Regions from separate parts of the Paucibacter sp. B51 genome, predicted to be linked through region 1. Evidence: predicted binding sites of a transcription regulator. Region 1 holds the regulator's gene; the other holds the start of a gene.
The links. The regulator sigma-54, encoded in region 1, starts transcription at its own class of promoters, with help from an activator protein. The targets are predictions, from matches to a motif close to TGGCANGNAANCTGCTTT.
Positions count from the first base shown of each region.

Region 1 (8,794 bases):
AGAGCGCCGCCGGTCTCGGGCGTGCCCTTCCAGCCAGCGGCGGCCAGCATGGCGGCGGCCAGGGTTTCCTTCAGCGGGGCGTCGCCCTTGTCCTCGCGCCAGCCGCGCTTGAACAGCGGTTCGCCCGAGGTGTCGATGTAGAGGGTGGCATCGGTTTCGCTGAGGTGCAGCATCACCGGCAGGTCGGGGAAGCGGGTGTCGACGCTGGGGCGCTCGCCGGTGGCATCGCGCAGCACATCGCAGATGGCGTCTTTCACGCGCAGGGTGGCGAAGTTGAGGCTGCGCAGCGGTGAGCGCTGGGCCACGGTGTCGACGCGGATGGTCTCGGCCGGGGTGATCCACTCGTTCCAGTCGACCCGGCGGGCCAGGGCGTAGATGTCGTCCTCGTGGCGGTAGCCGCCCGAGACCAGCTCGATCAGCACGCGCTGGGCCAGCCGGCATTCGAGGTTGAGCTTCATCACGCCCTCGAGATCGCTCTTCAGCGCGATGCCGCCGCGCAGCACCTCGATATGGGTCTTGGGCAGGATGGCCCGCACTTCCTCGTCGAGCAGGCGCTCCACGCCCGAGGGGCAGGAGACGAAGAGGTGGTACAGGTCTTTGGGGGGTTCTTTGGCGGCCATGGGCCGATTGTCCCAGGAATGGCGAGGGAGGGCCGCAGCCCTCGGCTGCAGCACTTGGGCGGAATCCGGCGCGAAGTCTGTCGCCAAGTCACCCTGTCAACTCTGACAGCTCCGCCCAGAAATTCGAGATAACCCTGTATTCAGGCGGCGCGGCTGCGGTCAATCTTGTGCTGCGGGCGCTGAATAACGTGCATCTCCGACGTCAAGGACCGAAGCTGGACCTGGTCGCGGCGCATGAAGGACGTGGCCCGCGGGCGGCCGGGATCGATCTGCCGGCTCGCCTTCGGCGTTCTCCATCCACCACCCCGGCTCTCAGCGCCGGTGCGGCGCCGCACTTCACAAGAGTCCGCGCCGCTCGGCCGGAGTCACTCTGTGAAAGAAAGCCTCATCACCATGTCTCAGCACACACCCTCTCCGCGCCGCCAGGCGCTCAAGCTCATGGGCGTGGCCTCGGTGGCCGCGCTCGGCAGCAAGGAAGCCAGCAGTCAGTCGCAGACGCCCTACGGTGCCGCCGCGGCCGCCTGCAAGGCAGACACGGAATCGACCGCCGGGCCCTACCCGAACATCAGCGCCGCCGAGCGCCGCGATCTGCGCGCCAACACCAGCGGCAACACCACGCCCAAGTCCGGCGCTCCGCTGACCCTGCGCCTGCGCGTGCTCGATCTGGAGAACAACTGCGCGCCGATTCCGGGTGCCGTGGTCGACATCTGGAGCTGCGAGGCCACGGGCCTCTACTCCAGCTATGCCCCTTTCGGCACCCAGGGGCAGAACTTCTGCCGCGGCTACCAGAAGACCGGTGCCGACGGCGTGGCCGAGTTCCTGACCCTGTTTCCAGGCAGCTACAGCGGCCGGGCCCTGCACATCCATTTCTCCATCCAGAGCGCGGCGCGCAACATCCGGCCCAACGACGATGGCCGCAATCTGCCCGATGTCTTCGTGGCCCAGCTCTACTTCAACGCCGCCACGGCGGATGAGGTGTTCCGCAGCTTTCCCATCTACCAGCAAGGCGCGCCACGCACCCGCAACGAGGCCGACAGCATCTACGCCAGTGATGGCGGCGCCGGCTATATCGTGCAGGTCAGCAAGAGTGGCAATGCCTACACCGGCACCATCGATGTGGGGGTGAGGCGCTCAGCCATCGGCATGGGCAACAGCCAGAACGTCACGCCCCTGGTCAGCGGCCAGGCTCAGACCGTCAGCCTGGGCCTGCGTCAGTCGCGGCTGTACAGCATCCAGGTGCCGCCGGGCCGTCGGCAGCTCAAGTTTCAGCTTTCCGGGGGCACGGGCGATGGCGATCTCTATGCCCGCCTGGCATCGGCGCCGAGCACCACGGTGTATGACAAGAAATCCGATGGCTCGAGCAATGCAGAAACCATCACCTTCGCCTCACCCGTGGCGGGCACCTACTATCTGCTGCTCAATGCCTACGCCCCGGTCCACAACGCGCGCCTGCTGGCGACCTTGAGCTGAAGCCAGGCGGCGCTGGCCGCCAGCTTCGGGGCCGGTGCTCCAGGCGACCGGCCCTTGCCTTTTCAGCTGCGGCGCTGGCGACCGGCGCGCAGACCCAGGGCTGCCAGGCCCAGGCCCATCAGCAGCCAGGTCTGCGGTTCCGGCACGGCGGCCAGCATGCCCTGGCCGAGGTAGCTGTGGGTCAGCGTGGTCGGGTGGATGCGGTCCCAGTACATATAACTCTCGGGGCTGCTGCAGGTGCTGCCGTCGGGCTGGCCGACATAGCCGGTGAAGCAGGCTTGCGTGACATTGCTGAAGCCGTAGAGCGCCGCGTTGTCGACCAGGGTTTGCTGCGTGCCCAGGACGTCGAAATAGCGGATGTCAATGCCGGGCAGGGCCCGCAGCTGGCCGATGGCCTGATTCAGGCCAAAGTTGAAGCCCAGGGAGAGCTGGTGCAGCTGGCCCGAGAGGCCGGAGGACAGGCCGGCCGGTGTCTGGCCCAGGTCCGGCAGGCCTGGCATCAGGAAGTTGCGCGCACCCAGGCCGTAGAGGGTCTGCACCGCGCTGCTGAGGTTCTGGATGGCCGCTTGCGCCGTGGCCTGCGAGAAACCCAGGTACTGGAAATCATTGGCCCCGCCCCAGAGCACGTAAAGGGCCTGGCTGTCGGCGGCCGAGCCGGCCAGGCCGGACTGGAAGGCGCCCACTTGCGAGAGCATGCCGGTGTTTTGCAAGGCGGCTGGGGCACCTGCGGCCACCGCCGCGCCGTTGAGCCAGCCGGTTTGGGCACCGCCCCAGGCGTAATCCTGCAGGCTCACGCCCAGGCCTTGGGCGAGGTGCTCGACGGCCACCTGGCCGTTGGAAAAACGACCCTGGAAATAGTTGCCCGGCTGGGGCACGGCGCCGCTGGTGGCGCGGTAGAAATTGCCGTTGTCCGACAGGCTGTCGCCGAAGGCGATCACGCGGCTGTAGCTGGTGGCGGCACTGCTGCTTGTGGCCTGAGCCTGAGCTTGGGTGGGGGCGGCCCAGGCCAGGTTGGCGGCGAGTATCAGCAGCGCGGGCAGGCGTGCGCCGGCCGGGGAGCGGAGGGTGGTGTTCACGGCAGACCTTTCAAGTAACGATCCAAGTCAGCGGCATGATGGCATGTCTCGAAATGGGAATCACCTGAAATCGGTGTGCGTGTTCACGTTTGGGGGTGAACGGGTGAACGGGTGAACAGGTGAACAGGTGAACAGGTGAATGGTGAATGGTGAATGGTGAATGGTGAATGGTGAATCGTGGGGTGTGGTTCACCAGTTCACTGATTCACCCGTTCACTCAAGCTTCAAGCTTCAAGCTTCAAACCACCCGCCGCATCGTCGTCGTCCCGATGTGCATGCCTTCGCGGTATTTGGCGACGGTGCGGCGCGCGACCTGGATGCCTTGCTCTTCCAGCATGCTGGCCAGGGCGCTGTCGGACAGGGGTTTGGCCGGGTTCTCGGCGGCGATGAACTGCTTGATCAGCTCGCGCACGGCGGTGCTGGAGGCCTCGCCGCCAGCCTCGGTGGACAGGCCCGAGCCGAAGAAATACTTGAGCTCGAAGGTGCCGAAGGGCGTGGCCATGTACTTGGCCGTGGTCACGCGCGAGATGGTCGATTCGTGCAGGCCCAGCTCATCGGCGATCTCGCGCAGCACCAGGGGCTTCATGGCCACGGCGCCGTGGCTGAAGAAACCTTTTTGCCGCTCGACGATGGCGGTGGAGACGCGCAGGATGGTGTCGAAGCGCTGTTGGATGTTCTTGATGAACCAGCGTGCCTCCTGCAGCTGGCCGCCCAGGGCGCTGTTGCTGATGCCGCCGCGCGTCTGGCGCAGGGCGTTGGCGTAGAGCTCGTTGATGCGCAGCTTGGGCGCGACCTCGGGGTTGATGATGACGCGCAGCTCGCGGCCGACCTTGCGCACGATCACGTCCGGGATCACCGCCGGCGCCTGGCCGCGGGCAAAGCGCCGGCCGGGCTTGGGCTCCAGGGCCACGATCAGGGCTTGCGCTTCACGCAGCAAGGCATCGTCGGCGCCGGTCAGCAGCATCAGGCGGCGGCTGTCGCGCTTGGCCAGCAGGTCCAAGTGCTTTTTGCAGATCATGATGGCGATCACCTGCGGCGCGCTACGCGGCAGCTGGCGCAGCTGCAGCTCCAGGCATTCCGTCAGCTCGCGGGCACCGACGCCGGGCGGGTCCATGTGGTGCAGCCATTTGAGGGCGATGCGCAGGTGGTCGAGCAGCTCCTCGCGCTCGGCGGCGCTGTCCTCGTCACCGTCCGGCACCAGGGCCTCGGCGATGGCTTCCAGGCTGTCCTCGAGATAGCCGTCCTCGTTGAGCGAATCGATCAGCAGGCGCAGCGCCAGCTGGTCGGTATCGCTGAGGTGCATGCCGGCCATCTGCTGGACCAGATGCTCTTGCAGGCTGATCTCGGCCGATTCCTGGTCGCTGCGTTCGCCGTCTTCATCGTTGCTGCCCGAGCCGCTGCCGTTGTTGCTGGGCAGTTCGCGGATGCCGTCGAAATCGTCGCCCTCGGTGCCGTTCTCCCAGTCCTCGCGTTCGGTGCTGCCGAAGTCTTCGGCCTGCAGCTCGGGCGTGGCCTCGGCCTCGGCGCCGCCGCCCAGCTCACGGTCGGCGCCGCTGTCCTCGGCGGCGCTGGCCGGGCGCAGCTCGGGCAGCTCGGGCGTGGCGACGGAGAAGTCTTCTTCGGTTTCGAGCAGCGGGTTCTGCGCCAGCATCTGCTCGACTTCCTGATTCAGCTCCAGCGTGGACAGTTGCAGCAGGCGGATCGATTGCTGCAGCTGCGGCGTCAAGGCCAGATGCTGGCTCAGTCGAACCTGGAGTGACTGCTTCATGGCGCGGGCTCAGGGGCAGTCGTGAGATGCAGGAATCCCAGCATCAGCCCCGCGCGGGGCTGCCGTGGCAGCGGGCGTGTAGGCATCCATGGCCGGCTCTACATGCGGAAATGTTCGCCGAGATAGACCTTGCGCACATCGGCGTTGGCCACGATCTCGTCCGGCGTGCCCTCGGCCAGCACCGAGCCCTCGCTGATGATGTAGGCCCGGTCGCAGATGCCCAGGGTCTCGCGCACATTGTGGTCGGTGATCAGCACGCCGATCTGGCGCGCTTTCAGGAAACCGATGATGCGCTGGATCTCCAGCACCGCGATCGGGTCCACGCCGGCGAAGGGTTCGTCCAGCAGGATGAAGCGCGGTTGCGTGGCCAGGGCGCGGGCGATCTCGACGCGGCGGCGTTCGCCGCCCGAGAGCGCCGGCGCCGGGCTGTCGCGCAGCTTCTCGATGCTGAGGTCGTGCAGCAGCGCTTCCAGCAGCTCCTTGATGCGCGGCTCTTTCAGCGCGCGGCCCTGCTCGTCGCGCTGCAGCTCCAGCACGGCGCGGATGTTCTGTTCCACCGTGAGCTTGCGGAAGATCGAGGCCTCCTGCGGCAGATAGCTCAGTCCCAGGCGGGCGCGCTGGTGGATGGGCAGGTGCTCGACCGATTGGCCGTCGATGTGGATCTCGCCGGCGTCGGCGCGCACCAGGCCCACGATCATGTAGAAGCTGGTGGTCTTGCCGGCGCCGTTGGGGCCCAGCAGGCCGACCACCTCGCCGCTGTTGACGCCCAGATGCACGTTCTTGACCACGCGGCGCACGCCGTAGCTCTTGGCCAGGCCCTCGGCTTCCAGGCGGCTGCGCGGGCCGGATTCGAGGGCGGCCACGGGCGCGTGATGGGGGCTGGCGACGCTGCTGTTGCTGCTGCTCATGGCGCTTTGCGGGGGCTCAGGCTGGTGCTGGGCTTGAGTTGCACGCCGGAGGCCGCGGCCGCGGGTGCCGAGGCGGCCTCGGGCGCGCCGCCGCGCGGCATCATCACCACACGGACCCGGCCGCTCGGGTGGGGCGAGGTCTGGCCGCCCTCGAGGGTGAAGACCTCGCTGCGGTTGTCGAACAGGATGACTGCGCCGGTCACCTCGTCGGCCACCGTCGTGCCCTGCAGGCGGCGCACCACGGCATTGCCGATGAAGCGCACGGTGTCGCTGCGGGTGTCGTATTCGAGCTGGTCGGCCAGGCCTTCGATGGCCTCGCCCGGCACATCGCGCGCCTGGCGGAAGCTGACCTGCTTGCCGGTCTGGCCATTGGCATAGACCTGGTAGTAGCCGTCGCCGGTTTCGCGCACATCGAGCTTCTCGGCGCGCAGCACCAGGCTGCCCTTGCTCAGCACCACATCACCGTTGAATTCGGTGCGCTGCTTGGCGATCTCGACGCTGCCGCCGTTTTTGGAGCTGATGTTCAGCGGCTTGGCGCGGTCGCCTTTTTCCGCCCAGCCCGAAGTCGAGGCCCCGCCCAGCAGCAAGGCCGCCAGCAAGCCGGGCAAGACGGAAAAGCGCGGTGACAGCTTCATGGGCAGCAGCAGGAGGGATGGAGGAGGGGGCAGGCCGGGCAATCGAATCAAGCGAGCACGCGTTCGCCGCCCGTGAAGGCGGCACAAAACTTGCAGGCCATTCTAGTACGGGCCTGGGTCAGCCCGGAGCGCCCGCCGTGCGTGAAGCGTGAGCATCACGCCGCGGTGCGTCCGGTGCCATCCATTCATCAGGCCTTGCCGCCGCGCAGCTGTTGGATCAGCTGGTTGCTCAGGGCGAGGGCGGCCTGGTGGCCCACCGCGGCGCTCTGCCCCGGGCCAGCGGCCAGGCTGGGGCTGGTCAGGAAACGGCCGCCGATGCCCAGGGCTGGCACCGTCTCCGCACGGTAGGCAGCGGCCAGCTGGGCCGATTGCGCCATCCGGCTGTTGGCGGTGAAGGAGTTGAAGGCCGCCTTGAACTTGGCCTCTTCCAGGCCGAGGCTGACGGCGAATTGGGTGATGGCCTTCTCATCGCTGAGGTCCAGACGCTGGACATGGATGGCCTTGAACACGGATTCGTGGAAATCGCCCAGGCGGCCGAGACTTTCCAGCGCGAACATCAGGCGCTGGTGCAGCTTGTGCATGGCGCCCACACCCACATGGACCCGGCGGAAGCTCACATCGGCCGGCAACTGCTTGGCCCAGGCGCTGACATGAGGGTCGAAGGCGAAGCAGTGCTGGCAGGTGTAGAGGAAGAACTCGATCACCTCAATCTTGCCCGGTGTGCTCGGCAGCGGCTGAGCCAGGCGCAGATAGTGTTTGCCTTCCACCGGCGCCGCCCCCTGAGCCAGGCTCAGGGTCGGCAGGGCGGCCACGGCCAGCCCGAGGGTCGAAGAGAACTCACGGCGAGAGATCAAGGTCTTCATATCGGGGCGGGCGCTGGCGCGGTTCAGGGTTCAATGAGGTGAGGACAGCAGAACAGGAAGAACGATCAGGCCTTGCTGGCGCGGGCCAGCTGGATCAGGTGGTCGGCCACGGCCAGGGCGCGGCGGCCGTTGGCCTGCTCGTTGTCGCCACGCAGGCCGGCGATCGAGGGCGAGGTCAGGTAGCGGCCGCCAATGCCCAGGGCGGGCACGCCGTCGATGCGGTAGGCCTCGGACAGCTTGGTGCCCTGGCCGGCCTTGGTGACCACGCCGAAGGCGTTGTAGGCGTCCTTGAACTTGGCGCCGTCCACGCCCAGCTTCACCACCAGCTCGGTGATGCTCTTTTCGTCGTTGAGGTCCAAGCGCTCGACATGGAAGGCGTTGAAGATCTTGTCCTGCAGCTCCGCCGCCTTGCCCAGGGCTTCCAGGGCGTAGAACAGCTTCTGGTGCTGCTTGATCATGGCGTTGAAGCCCACGTGCACGCGGCGGAAGGCCACATCGGCCGGCAGCTGCTTGATCCAGGGCGCCAGCACCGGCTCGAAGGCATAGCAATGCGGGCAGCCGTACCAGAAGAACTCGACCACCTCGATCTTGCCCGGGGTGCTGCTCGGCAGGGCTTGCGACAGGGTTTGGTACTTGCCCGCGAAGGGGTCGGTCTGGGCCAGGGCCAGCTGCGGCGCAGCGGCCAGCGTGCCCAGGGCACCCAGGCTCAGAGGTGCGGACAAGAGGGCAGAAAACTCGCGACGTTTCATCATCTTCATCTTCTCGTTCATCTCGGTGGACAAAAGAGGCCTCGGCAGGCCCTGGGTGATGGACAGACGATCAGCGCTTGACGCCGACCAGATTGGCTTCGATGCCGGCGGCTTCGATCTTGCGCTGCATGCCCTCGGCTTCATCGCGGCTGTCGATGGGGCCGATGCGAACGCGGAACACGGTGCGCCCCGACTGTTCCTTTTCCATGACCTTGGCGCTGAAGCCCAGCAAGGCCAGGCGGGCGCGTTGCTGCTCGGCGTCCTCGTTCTTCACATAGGCGCCGGCCTGCACGAAGTAGAGGTTGGGGTCGGCCGCGGCTGCGGCGGCGCTGGCGGCAGCTGCCTTGGCCTCGGCCTTCTTGTCGGCCGGGGATTTGTCGGCGGCCTTCTCGGCAGCTTTCTCGGTGGCCTTGTCAGCAGGCTTGGTGGCCGGTGCTGCCGCTGTGGAGGCAGCTGGAGCGGGCGCAGGCGTTGTCACGGCGGCAGGGACGGCCGGAGCCACCACTGCAGGGGCGGGCGCCGGGGCGCCGCTGACCACGCCGCTGGCCACCTTGGCGCCGGCCTTGCCGGCCAGGGGGGCGTTGGGGTCCCAGTTCTTGTTGCGCTGGGCCTCGGCCGCATCCTGCTCGGCCGTGCGCTGGGGCACCTTGTCGATGAAGGGGATGGGCACCTTGGCGATGTAGAGCGCCACGCCCAATGCCACGG
Region 1 is NZ_JAPIVN010000001.1:1,338,253-1,347,046, forward strand. Features, by position in the region: gene OOB33_RS05695 (THUMP domain-containing class I SAM-dependent RNA methyltransferase) at 1-620, opposite strand, end outside; gene OOB33_RS05700 (pre-peptidase C-terminal domain-containing protein) at 1,014-2,090, shown strand; gene OOB33_RS05705 (SGNH/GDSL hydrolase family protein) at 2,153-3,166, opposite strand; gene OOB33_RS05710 (RNA polymerase factor sigma-54) at 3,405-4,934, opposite strand; gene lptB (LPS export ABC transporter ATP-binding protein) at 5,033-5,842, opposite strand; gene lptA (lipopolysaccharide transport periplasmic protein LptA) at 5,839-6,477, opposite strand; gene OOB33_RS05725 (thiol:disulfide interchange protein DsbA/DsbL) at 6,666-7,340, opposite strand; gene OOB33_RS05730 (thiol:disulfide interchange protein DsbA/DsbL) at 7,406-8,098, opposite strand; gene OOB33_RS05735 (SPOR domain-containing protein) at 8,160-8,794, opposite strand, start outside.

Region 2 (8,794 bases), on a different contig from region 1:
CTTCATCGAAGGTGAAACCGTACTGGAAGCCAGAGCAGCCACCGCCTTGCACGAACACGCGCAGCTTCAGATCGGGGTTGCCTTCCTCGGCCACCAGATCGCGCACCTTTTCGGCCGCGCTGTCGGTGAAGACCAGCGGCACGGGCATCTCGTCGGCACCGGTGGCGGGATTTTCAAGCACTGCGCTCATGTGTATTCCTGATGTTGGCGTTATGCGCCGCATTGTCCATGCAAAAGCCTGCGGGACCGCGGTCGCGGCAGCAAGACCCCATGCCAGGTGCTGGCAATCGCGCCACGGCGCAACACAGGGGGGGTCTTCTCTATCTCTTCCAGAAACAAACAAGGCCGCTGAAAAGCGGCCTTGTTGTGTGATGAGCCAGCTCGAAAGCCAGCCCATCTGAAAGTCGATCAGCGCTTGCTGAACTGCTTCCGGCGACGAGCGCCGTGCAGACCGACCTTCTTACGCTCGACTTCACGCGCATCACGCGTGACGAAGCCGGCGCGGCTCAGTTCGGGCTTCAGGGTCGCGTCGTAGTCGATCAGAGCGCGAGTGATGCCGTGGCGCACAGCACCGGCTTGACCCGACTCACCACCACCGTGAACGTTGACCTTGATGTCAAAGGTTTCGCCATGGTTGGTCAGCAGCAGGGGCTGCTTGGCAATCATGATCGAGGTTTGACGGCCGAAGTAGTTCTCGACAGGCTTGCCGTTGACGACGATTTGGCCCGTGCCCTTCTTGATGAAGACACGTGCGACCGACGACTTGCGGCGGCCGGTACCATAGTTCCAGTTTCCGATCATCACCGCTCCTTAGATTTCGAGAGCCTTGGGCTGCTGAGCGGCGTGCGGGTGGGTGTCACCGGCATAGACCTTCAGCTTCTTCACCATGGCGTAGCCCAGAGGACCCTTGGGCAGCATGCCCTTGACAGCCTTTTCCAGGGCGCGGCCCGGGTGCTTGGCTTGCATGTCCTTGAACTTGGTGGCGTAGATACCGCCCGGGAAACCCGAGTGACGGTAGTACACCTTGTCATTGGCCTTGTTGCCAGTGACGCGCAGCTTGTCTGCGTTGATGATGACGATGAAATCGCCGGTGTCCACGTGAGGCGTGTAAATGGCCTTGTGCTTGCCGCGCAAACGGAGTGCCACTTCGCTGGCAACACGTCCGAGCACCTTGTCGGTGGCGTCAATCACAAACCACTCGTGCGTCACTTCTGCCGGCTTGGCGCTGAAGGTCTTCATGAGTTTCTTTCGAATGCCCGGCAGAACATCTGCCCGGCGGTCGGATGGCTGATTCATACCCAGACGCGCTACATTCGGTGCCGCTTATCGGGATGCTGCCGACCTGAAGTTGCCTCCAAGCCCGACCGCATCTCGCGACCTCTCACACAAGGCGCATGGGTTTCTTCCCCACAGCCAAATCAGGGGAAGCCCGCGATTGTAGCAGCAGCTGACCCGAAAAGGAAAGGCTGATCCACCGATCAAGGGGAGGCAGGCCGCCAGATCCCGGGTTACCATCCGGGTTATTACGTACGACCCCCAGGGTCCAGCCATGAAACCCGACGTTGACAGCACCGACAAGGATCTGAAGACCGCGCCCGCCGCCGCCGAGGAATCATCCGCCTGGAATCCGGTCGCCGCCTTGCGCCGCATGTCCAGCTGGGTGCCCATCCGCTCGCTGGCCCGCCGCCACCGCCACCGCATCGCCCAGCATCTGCTGACCTTGAGCGAGCGCGACCGCTACCTGCGCTTCGGCTACCCCGCTTCGGACGAGCAGATCAGCCGCTACGCCATGTCGCTGGATTTCGAGCGCGACGAGGTGCTGGGCATCTTCAACCGCAAGCTGGAGCTGGTGGCCATGGCCCACCTCGCCTACGCGCCGCGGCCGCAGCGCCCGGGCAAGGCCGCCATGGCCGAATTCGGCGTCTCGGTGCTGGGCCAGGTGCGTGGCCGGGGTTTTGGCGCGCGACTGTTTGAATGCGCGGCCCTGCATGCCCGCAACCGCGGTATCGACACCTTGTTCATCCACGCCCTGAGCGAGAACGCCGCCATGCTCAAGATCGCCCGCAATGCCGGCGCGACCGTGGAGCGTGATGGCTCGGAATCGGAAGCCTGGCTGCGCCTGCCGCCCGACACCGTGTCCTCGCATGTGGACGAAGCGATCGAGCGCCACCTGGCCGAGCTGGACTTCCAGTTCAAGCGCCATGTGCGGGTGATTGGCGACATCCTCGATGGCGTGGCCGAGGTCAAGGCCAAGATCGGCGACGCCGGCAAGGGCGCCAAGCTCTGAGCATGGCCGGGGGCCGCCCAGCGGCCCGAACGGCGCCGCCTGAGGAACAGCGAAAGCCGCGCTTCGCACACCCTTTCGCTTCACCCGCCGACCCCGCGAACTGGCGCCCCTGAACCAGGGGATACACCCAGTTACATGTCATCTTCCTGCGCTACATTTGGTGAATAAGCACCTGATCACAGGCGCAAAGAATTCAAACCCATTGGGGCTGTCGAGGGCATGCAAAGCACCATTCCGTGGATCATCGCGCTCGCCTCGGGCTTCGGCCTGTTGGCGCTGGCCCTGCTGTGGGTGCTGCGGCGCTCGGCGCCGCCGACCAAGCCGCTGCCGACCGAATGGTCGCTGACGGCCCGGCCGGTGTTCAGCAGCGATGAGCGGCGCGTCTACCGCCTGCTCAAGGAAGCCCTGCCCCACCATGTGATCCTGTCCAAGCTGCCCCTGGTGCGCTTTTGCCAGCCGACCGAGGCGCAGGAAGTGCGCTACTGGTTCGACCTGCTGGGCGCCATCAACGTCACCTTCGCCATCTGCAGCCCCAACGGCCGCGTGCTGGCGGCCGTCGACCTGGACAGCGAACGCGGCATTTCGGGCCGCGGCCTGCAGATCAAGCAGTCGGTGCTGGGCGCCTGCCGCGTGCGCTACCTGCGCTGCGCCATCGACAACCTGCCCAGCGCGGCCGAGCTGCAACTCTTGGTGCCCTTCAGCAACAGCAACTCGCGTGGCCCGCAGGCCGCGCCGATGCCTGGCACGGTGTCGCCCTCGCGCCCCAGCCTCAACGGCAGCACCCCGCGCCGCGCCAGCCGCAAAGGTTTGTGGCAAGACTCGGCCGTGTTCCACGACTCCTTCTTCGCACCCGACAGCCGCTTCGACAACAACGGCATGGTCGATGCCCCGCCCCGCGGACACAGCAGCCACCGTGGCGGCCCGGCCTTCCAGAACTCGGTGCCTTTCGGCGAGCCGCTGAACGCCGACGCGCAATACCCGGACGAGGCGCCCAACGACATCGTCGGCCTGGTGGTCGACTCGCCGCGCTACGGCGGCCGGCTGCCCCGCTGAAGGCGCAGGCCCTTCGGCCAAAGCCTCAGCCCCCACGGCCCCAATAGCGCCCAGGCGATACTGCGGCGCCGGACCGAACGAGGTCCGGTGCCGCTTTTTCTTTTCCCCACCCATGAACCCAGACCTGGACCGCAGCTTCGGCTCCCTGACCCCCGAATTCATGCTGGATGCGCTGGACGCCGCCGGCCTCTACGGCGACGGCCGCATGCTGCAGCTGAACTCCTACGAGAACCGGGTGCTGCAGCTGCACCTGGAAGACGGGCGCATTGCGGTGGCCAAGTTCTACCGGCCCGGGCGCTGGAGCGATGCGCAGATCCTCGAAGAGCACCAGTTCGCGCGCGAGCTGGCCGAGGCCGAGGTGCCCGTGGCCGCGCCCTGGGCGCTGCAGGACATCAAGGGCCAGCTGCACCTGGCCGGCACGCCGGCGACGCTGGCCCATTTCGGCGACCAGCGCTTTGCCGTCACCCCGCGCCAAGGTGGGCGGGCGCCCGAGCTGGAAGACCCCGAGGTGCTGCGCTGGATCGGCCGCCTGCTGGCCCGGCTGCACACGGTCGGCCGGCAGCGCCCTTTCGAGCACCGCCTGCGCTGGGCCGGCGCCGAGCCCGGCCGCATGGCCCGCGATCTGCTGGTCGCCCTGGGCTGCGTGCCCATCGAAGTCTTCCCCGCCTGGGATGCGGTGGTTCAGGCCTGCCTGAGCCGCATCCAGCACATCTTCGACAGCATCCCGGAGCTGGAGCTGCTGCGCCTGCACGGCGACTGCCACCCCGGCAACATCCTCTGGACGCCGGACCATGGGCCGCATTTTGTGGACCTGGACGACGCCGTCACCGGCCCGGCGGTGCAGGACTTGTGGATGCTGCTCTCAGGCGACGAGGTGGCGGCGCGCCAGCAGCTGTCCTGGGTGCTGGACGGTTATGAAACCGTGGCCGAATTCGACCGCCGCGAGCTGCGCCTGATCGAACCCCTGCGCACCCTGCGCATGATTCACCACAGCGCCTGGCTGGCCAAACGCTGGAACGACCCGGCGTTTCCGCTCGCCTTCCCCTGGTTCGGCACGCCCAACTACTGGCATGACCAGGTCGCCAAACTGGGCGAGCAGCTGGAGGCCATGACGCCCAAGGACGAGCACCCCGTGGATGACTTCCTCGATGAAGGCGGGGTTCAGTTCGACGAGGGTTTCCGCTAGGAAGGCGCGGGTCTTTCGAGCCCCCCTGGCATCCAGGATCTGTCGGCCAGCTTTACAGAATCCCGCAGCCCAACAAGCTCCTGGCCCTAACTCCTTGATTCATTGAGCTGTATCAAGCTGGCACGGAACTTGTAACTGAATGTTGCCTTCTCCCCATGGAACGGAGGCCATGTCAAGCCAGCGCTCAGGCGCTGCGCGGGACGTGGCGCTGAGCTGTCGGGTTCTGGTTCAAACCTCTTTGAATGAGCAACTTATGCAATCCAAAAAACTCTTCAGCGCCATGACTCTGGCCTTCGTTGGTGGCCTCTTCACCGGTGGCGCACAAGCCGGCGTTGTCTATAGCGAAGGCTTTGACAACGGTTTCAACGGCTGGACTCGCGGTGATGCCTACTGGTCGGACTGCCAAGGCCAAGGCAATTGCGTTGTCGGCTCCGGCGGGCAGGGTGGCGCCTACTTCAACCTGGGCACCCGCACAGGCCCGGAACCCGACCATCGCTTCTTCATCAGCTCCGTCTTCGACATTGCCGCCAACAGCGATTACACGCTCCAGTTCTACGTGCAGGACGACTACGCCGGCTATGCACCCTACAACGTGCCCATCCAAGCGCAGATCAACGGCAGCAATGTCGGTGGCATCGTCAAGGCTGCCACAGGCGGCTGGAACCTGATCAGCTTGAGCTGGAATTCTGGCGCTGCCACAACAGCTCAAATCACACTGAAGAACGAATACCAACTGTCGGGCTACTACCAAGGCGGCGGCTGGCTCGACTGGGGCTACGGCAATGACTTTGGGGTCGATTCGATCTCCTTGACTGGCGCTGCCCCCGCATCCAACCACGTGCCAGAGCCCGCGACGCTGTCGCTGGTGGCCCTGGCCTTGCTGGGCGTTTGCGCCGGCCGTCGCCGCTCAGTCTGAGCGCGCGCTCCGCATGAAAAAGCACGCCAGATGGCGGGCTTTTTTCATCGAGCAGGACGTTGAGGAAACATCAGCCCAAGAGCATGGCGTTGACACGGCGCACGTAGGCGGCCGGGTCCTCCAGATGGCCGCCCTCGGCCAGGACAGCCTGGTCGAAGATCACCTGGGCCAGATCGTCGAACTGGGCGGCGCCGTCCAGCTTCTTGATCAGGGCGTGCTCGGCATTGATCTCCAGGGTCGGAAGCGAGGTGGGCGCGGCTTGACCGGCCTGCTTGAGCAGGCGGGCCAGATGGCCGCTCATATCGCCCTCTTCCACCACGATGCAAGCGGGCGAGTCGACCAGACGGGTGGAGACGCGCACGTCCTTGGCGCGGGCCTTCAGCGCTTCCTTCAGGCGGTCCAGCAAGGGCTTGAAGGTTTCAGCCGCTTCCTCGGCCTTCTTCTTTTCCTCTTCGTCCTGCAGCTTGCCCAGATCGATGGCGCCCTTGGCCACCGATTGCAGCGGCTTGCCTTCGAACTCGAACAGGTGGGACAGCATCCACTCGTCCACGCGGTCGGTCAGCAGCAGCACCTCGATGCCCTTCTTGCGGAAGATCTCCAGCTGCGGGCTGTTCTTGGCGGCGCTCAAGCTGTCGGCGGTGATGTAGTAAATCGCCTCCTGGTCTTCCTTGGCGCGCTTCAGGTAGTCGGCCAGGGACACGCCTTCGTCGGCCTGGGTGGAGGCGAAGCGCAGCAGCTTGGCCAGGCGCTCCTGGTTCTGGTGGTCTTCGCCGATGCCTTCCTTGAGCACCTGGCCGAAGTCCTTCCAGAAGTCGGCGTACTTGGCGCGATCGGCTACATCCTCGCTGTCGGCCAGCGATTCCAGCATGCCCAGCACACGCTTGGTCGAACCCTCGCGGATGGCCTTCACATCGCGGCTTTCCTGCAGCAGCTCACGGCTGACGTTGAGCGGCAGGTCGGCCGAGTCGATCACGCCCTTGACGAAGCGCAGATAGACCGGCATCAACGCCTCGGCGTCATCCATGATGAAGACGCGCTTGACGTAGAGCTTGACGCCACCGCGCTTGTCGCGGTTCCACAGGTCAAACGGCGCCTTCTTGGGGATGTAGAGCAGCTGGGTGTACTCGCTGCGGCCTTCCACGCGGTTGTGGGTGTGGGCCAGCGGCGCCTCGGTGTCGTAGCTGATCTGCTTGTAGAACTCGTCGTACTGCTCTTGCGTGATCTCGCTCTTGGAGCGCGACCACAGGGCCGAGGCCTTGTTGACCGACTCCCATTCGTCCTTGACCACCTGTTTGGCGGCCTCGGCATCCCACTCTTCCTTCTTCATCAGGATGGGCAGGGAGATGTGGTCGGAGTACTTGCTGATGACCGACTTCAGGCGCCAGGTCTTGAGGAACTCATCCTCGCCCTCGCGCAGATGCAGGATCACATCGGTGCCGCGGCCGGCCTTGGTGATGGTCTCCACCTCGTAGTCGCCTGTACCCTCGGACGTCCAGCGCACGCCCTCTTCGGCCTTCAGGCCGGCGCGACGGGTTTCGACCGTGATGCGGTCGGCGACGATGAAGCCCGAGTAGAAGCCCACGCCGAACTGGCCGATCAGGTTGGCATCCTTCTTCTGGTCGCCCTCCAGCTTGGCCATGAACTCGCGCGTGCCGCTCTTGGCGATGGTGCCCAGGTGGGCAATGGCTTCCTCGGCGCTCATGCCGATGCCGTTGTCGCTGATGGTGACGGTGCGGGCGGCCTCGTCAAACGAGACCCGAACCTCCAGGTTCGGCGTGTCCTCGAAGAGCTCGGCATGGTCCAGCGCTTCGAAGCGCAGCTTGTCGCAGGCGTCCGAGGCATTGGAGACCAGCTCGCGCAGGAAGATTTCCTTGTTGGAGTACAGCGAATGGGTGACGAGGTGCAGGATCTGCTTGACCTCGGCCTGGAAGGCATGGGTTTGTTTTTGTGTCATGGCGTGCCCGTGGATCTTTGAAAAACAAAAGACAAACAATAAGACGATGGGCGCGGAACGGCCTGCCGCCCGCACTGGTGAGCGGGATGTGGGGACGCGCGCGTGAGCTTCAAGAGCCCGGGCTGCAAGTTTTGCCGGGCGACCGGGTGGGGCTGCGAAAATCCGGCCCCATGTATCCCGCTGCTGCCGACGACAAAGAATCCCTGACCCCGCGCGCCCGCGCCATCCTGTACTGGATGGATCTGGCCGGCGTGGCCGTGTTCGCCAGCAGCGGCGCCCTGGCCGCCATGCAGGCCGGGCTGGACCTGTTCGGCGTGCTGGTGCTGGCCGCCATCACCGCCATCGGCGGCGGCACCCTGCGCGACCTGCTGCTGGGCCGCCACCCCATTTTCTGGATGACGGACACGCGCTACATCAAGGTGATCGGCCTCACCGCCCTGCTGACCGCCCTGGCCGCCAGCCGCTGGAGCCAAGCCCTGGCCAGCGGCCATGTCGCCCTGGTGCTGGCCGACACCCTGGGCCTGGCCTTGTTCGCCTTGTGCGGCGCCGAGATCGCCGAAGAGGCCGGCAAGCCACGCCTGGTGGTCGTGCTGCTGGGCACCATCACCGCCAGCGGCGGCGGTGTGCTGCGTGATCTGCTGACCGGCCAGGTGCCCCTGCTGCTGCGCCGGGACATCTACGCCAGCGCGGCCATCGGCGGCATTGCGGCCTATCTGCTGCTGCGGGCCCTGGGCCTGCCGCGCCAGATCGCCTTCTTCAGCGGCATGCTGGTGGTGGCGGCTCTGCGCCTGGCATCGCTGCAGCTGGGCTGGCAGCTGCCAGCGCCTCAGCTGCAGGCCTGATCGGGCCCACAGGCTCAGTACGACAGCGTGCGCTTGGCCACGTCGACCTTGAGCAAGGCCTTGCTCAAGGCGCCGCTGGTGGCACGGGCGTAGTCCATGGCCCAGGCCGGGTCGCTGAAGGCCGCCGGGCCCACGGCCGCGGCCACGCCGAGAATCTTGTCGGCCAGCAAGACCTTGCCCGAGCCACGCATGGGCTCGCACTCGTTCTTGACGTACTGCTCGTCCAGCCACTTGCGGGCGGCCTCAAAGCTCAAGACTTCCTCGGCATCCACCACCAGATCGAACTGCTGGAGTGGGCTGAACACGACCTTCACTTCACTGCGCATCGCGGGCCTTTCGGGGCTGGAACGGCCCGATTCTGGCTCAGAACCGGGCCGCCGGGCAGGGACTCAAATCACGCGCGCGCCGCCTTCACCGCGGCACTGAGCACCTCCAGCACTTCGAGCGAATCGTCCCAGCCCAGGCAGGCGTCGGTGATGCTCTTGCCGTACTCCAGCTTGCGGGCATCGTCCTTGCCCGGCGTAAACTTCTGGGCGCCGTCGTGGAGATGGCTTTC
Region 2 is NZ_JAPIVN010000002.1:603,809-612,602, forward strand. Features, by position in the region: gene erpA (iron-sulfur cluster insertion protein ErpA) at 1-190, opposite strand, end outside; gene rpsI (30S ribosomal protein S9) at 409-801, opposite strand; gene rplM (50S ribosomal protein L13) at 811-1,239, opposite strand; gene OOB33_RS23525 (GNAT family N-acetyltransferase) at 1,550-2,287, shown strand; gene OOB33_RS23530 (DUF2726 domain-containing protein) at 2,507-3,340, shown strand; gene OOB33_RS23535 (serine/threonine protein kinase) at 3,453-4,526, shown strand; gene OOB33_RS23540 (PEP-CTERM sorting domain-containing protein) at 4,780-5,442, shown strand; gene htpG (molecular chaperone HtpG) at 5,513-7,396, opposite strand; gene OOB33_RS23550 (trimeric intracellular cation channel family protein) at 7,567-8,238, shown strand; gene OOB33_RS23555 (hypothetical protein) at 8,253-8,564, opposite strand; gene OOB33_RS23560 (3-deoxy-7-phosphoheptulonate synthase) at 8,633-8,794, opposite strand, start outside.
Region 2: the regulator sigma-54 is predicted to act here: its motif matches at 4,645-4,662, upstream of OOB33_RS23540 (PEP-CTERM sorting domain-containing protein).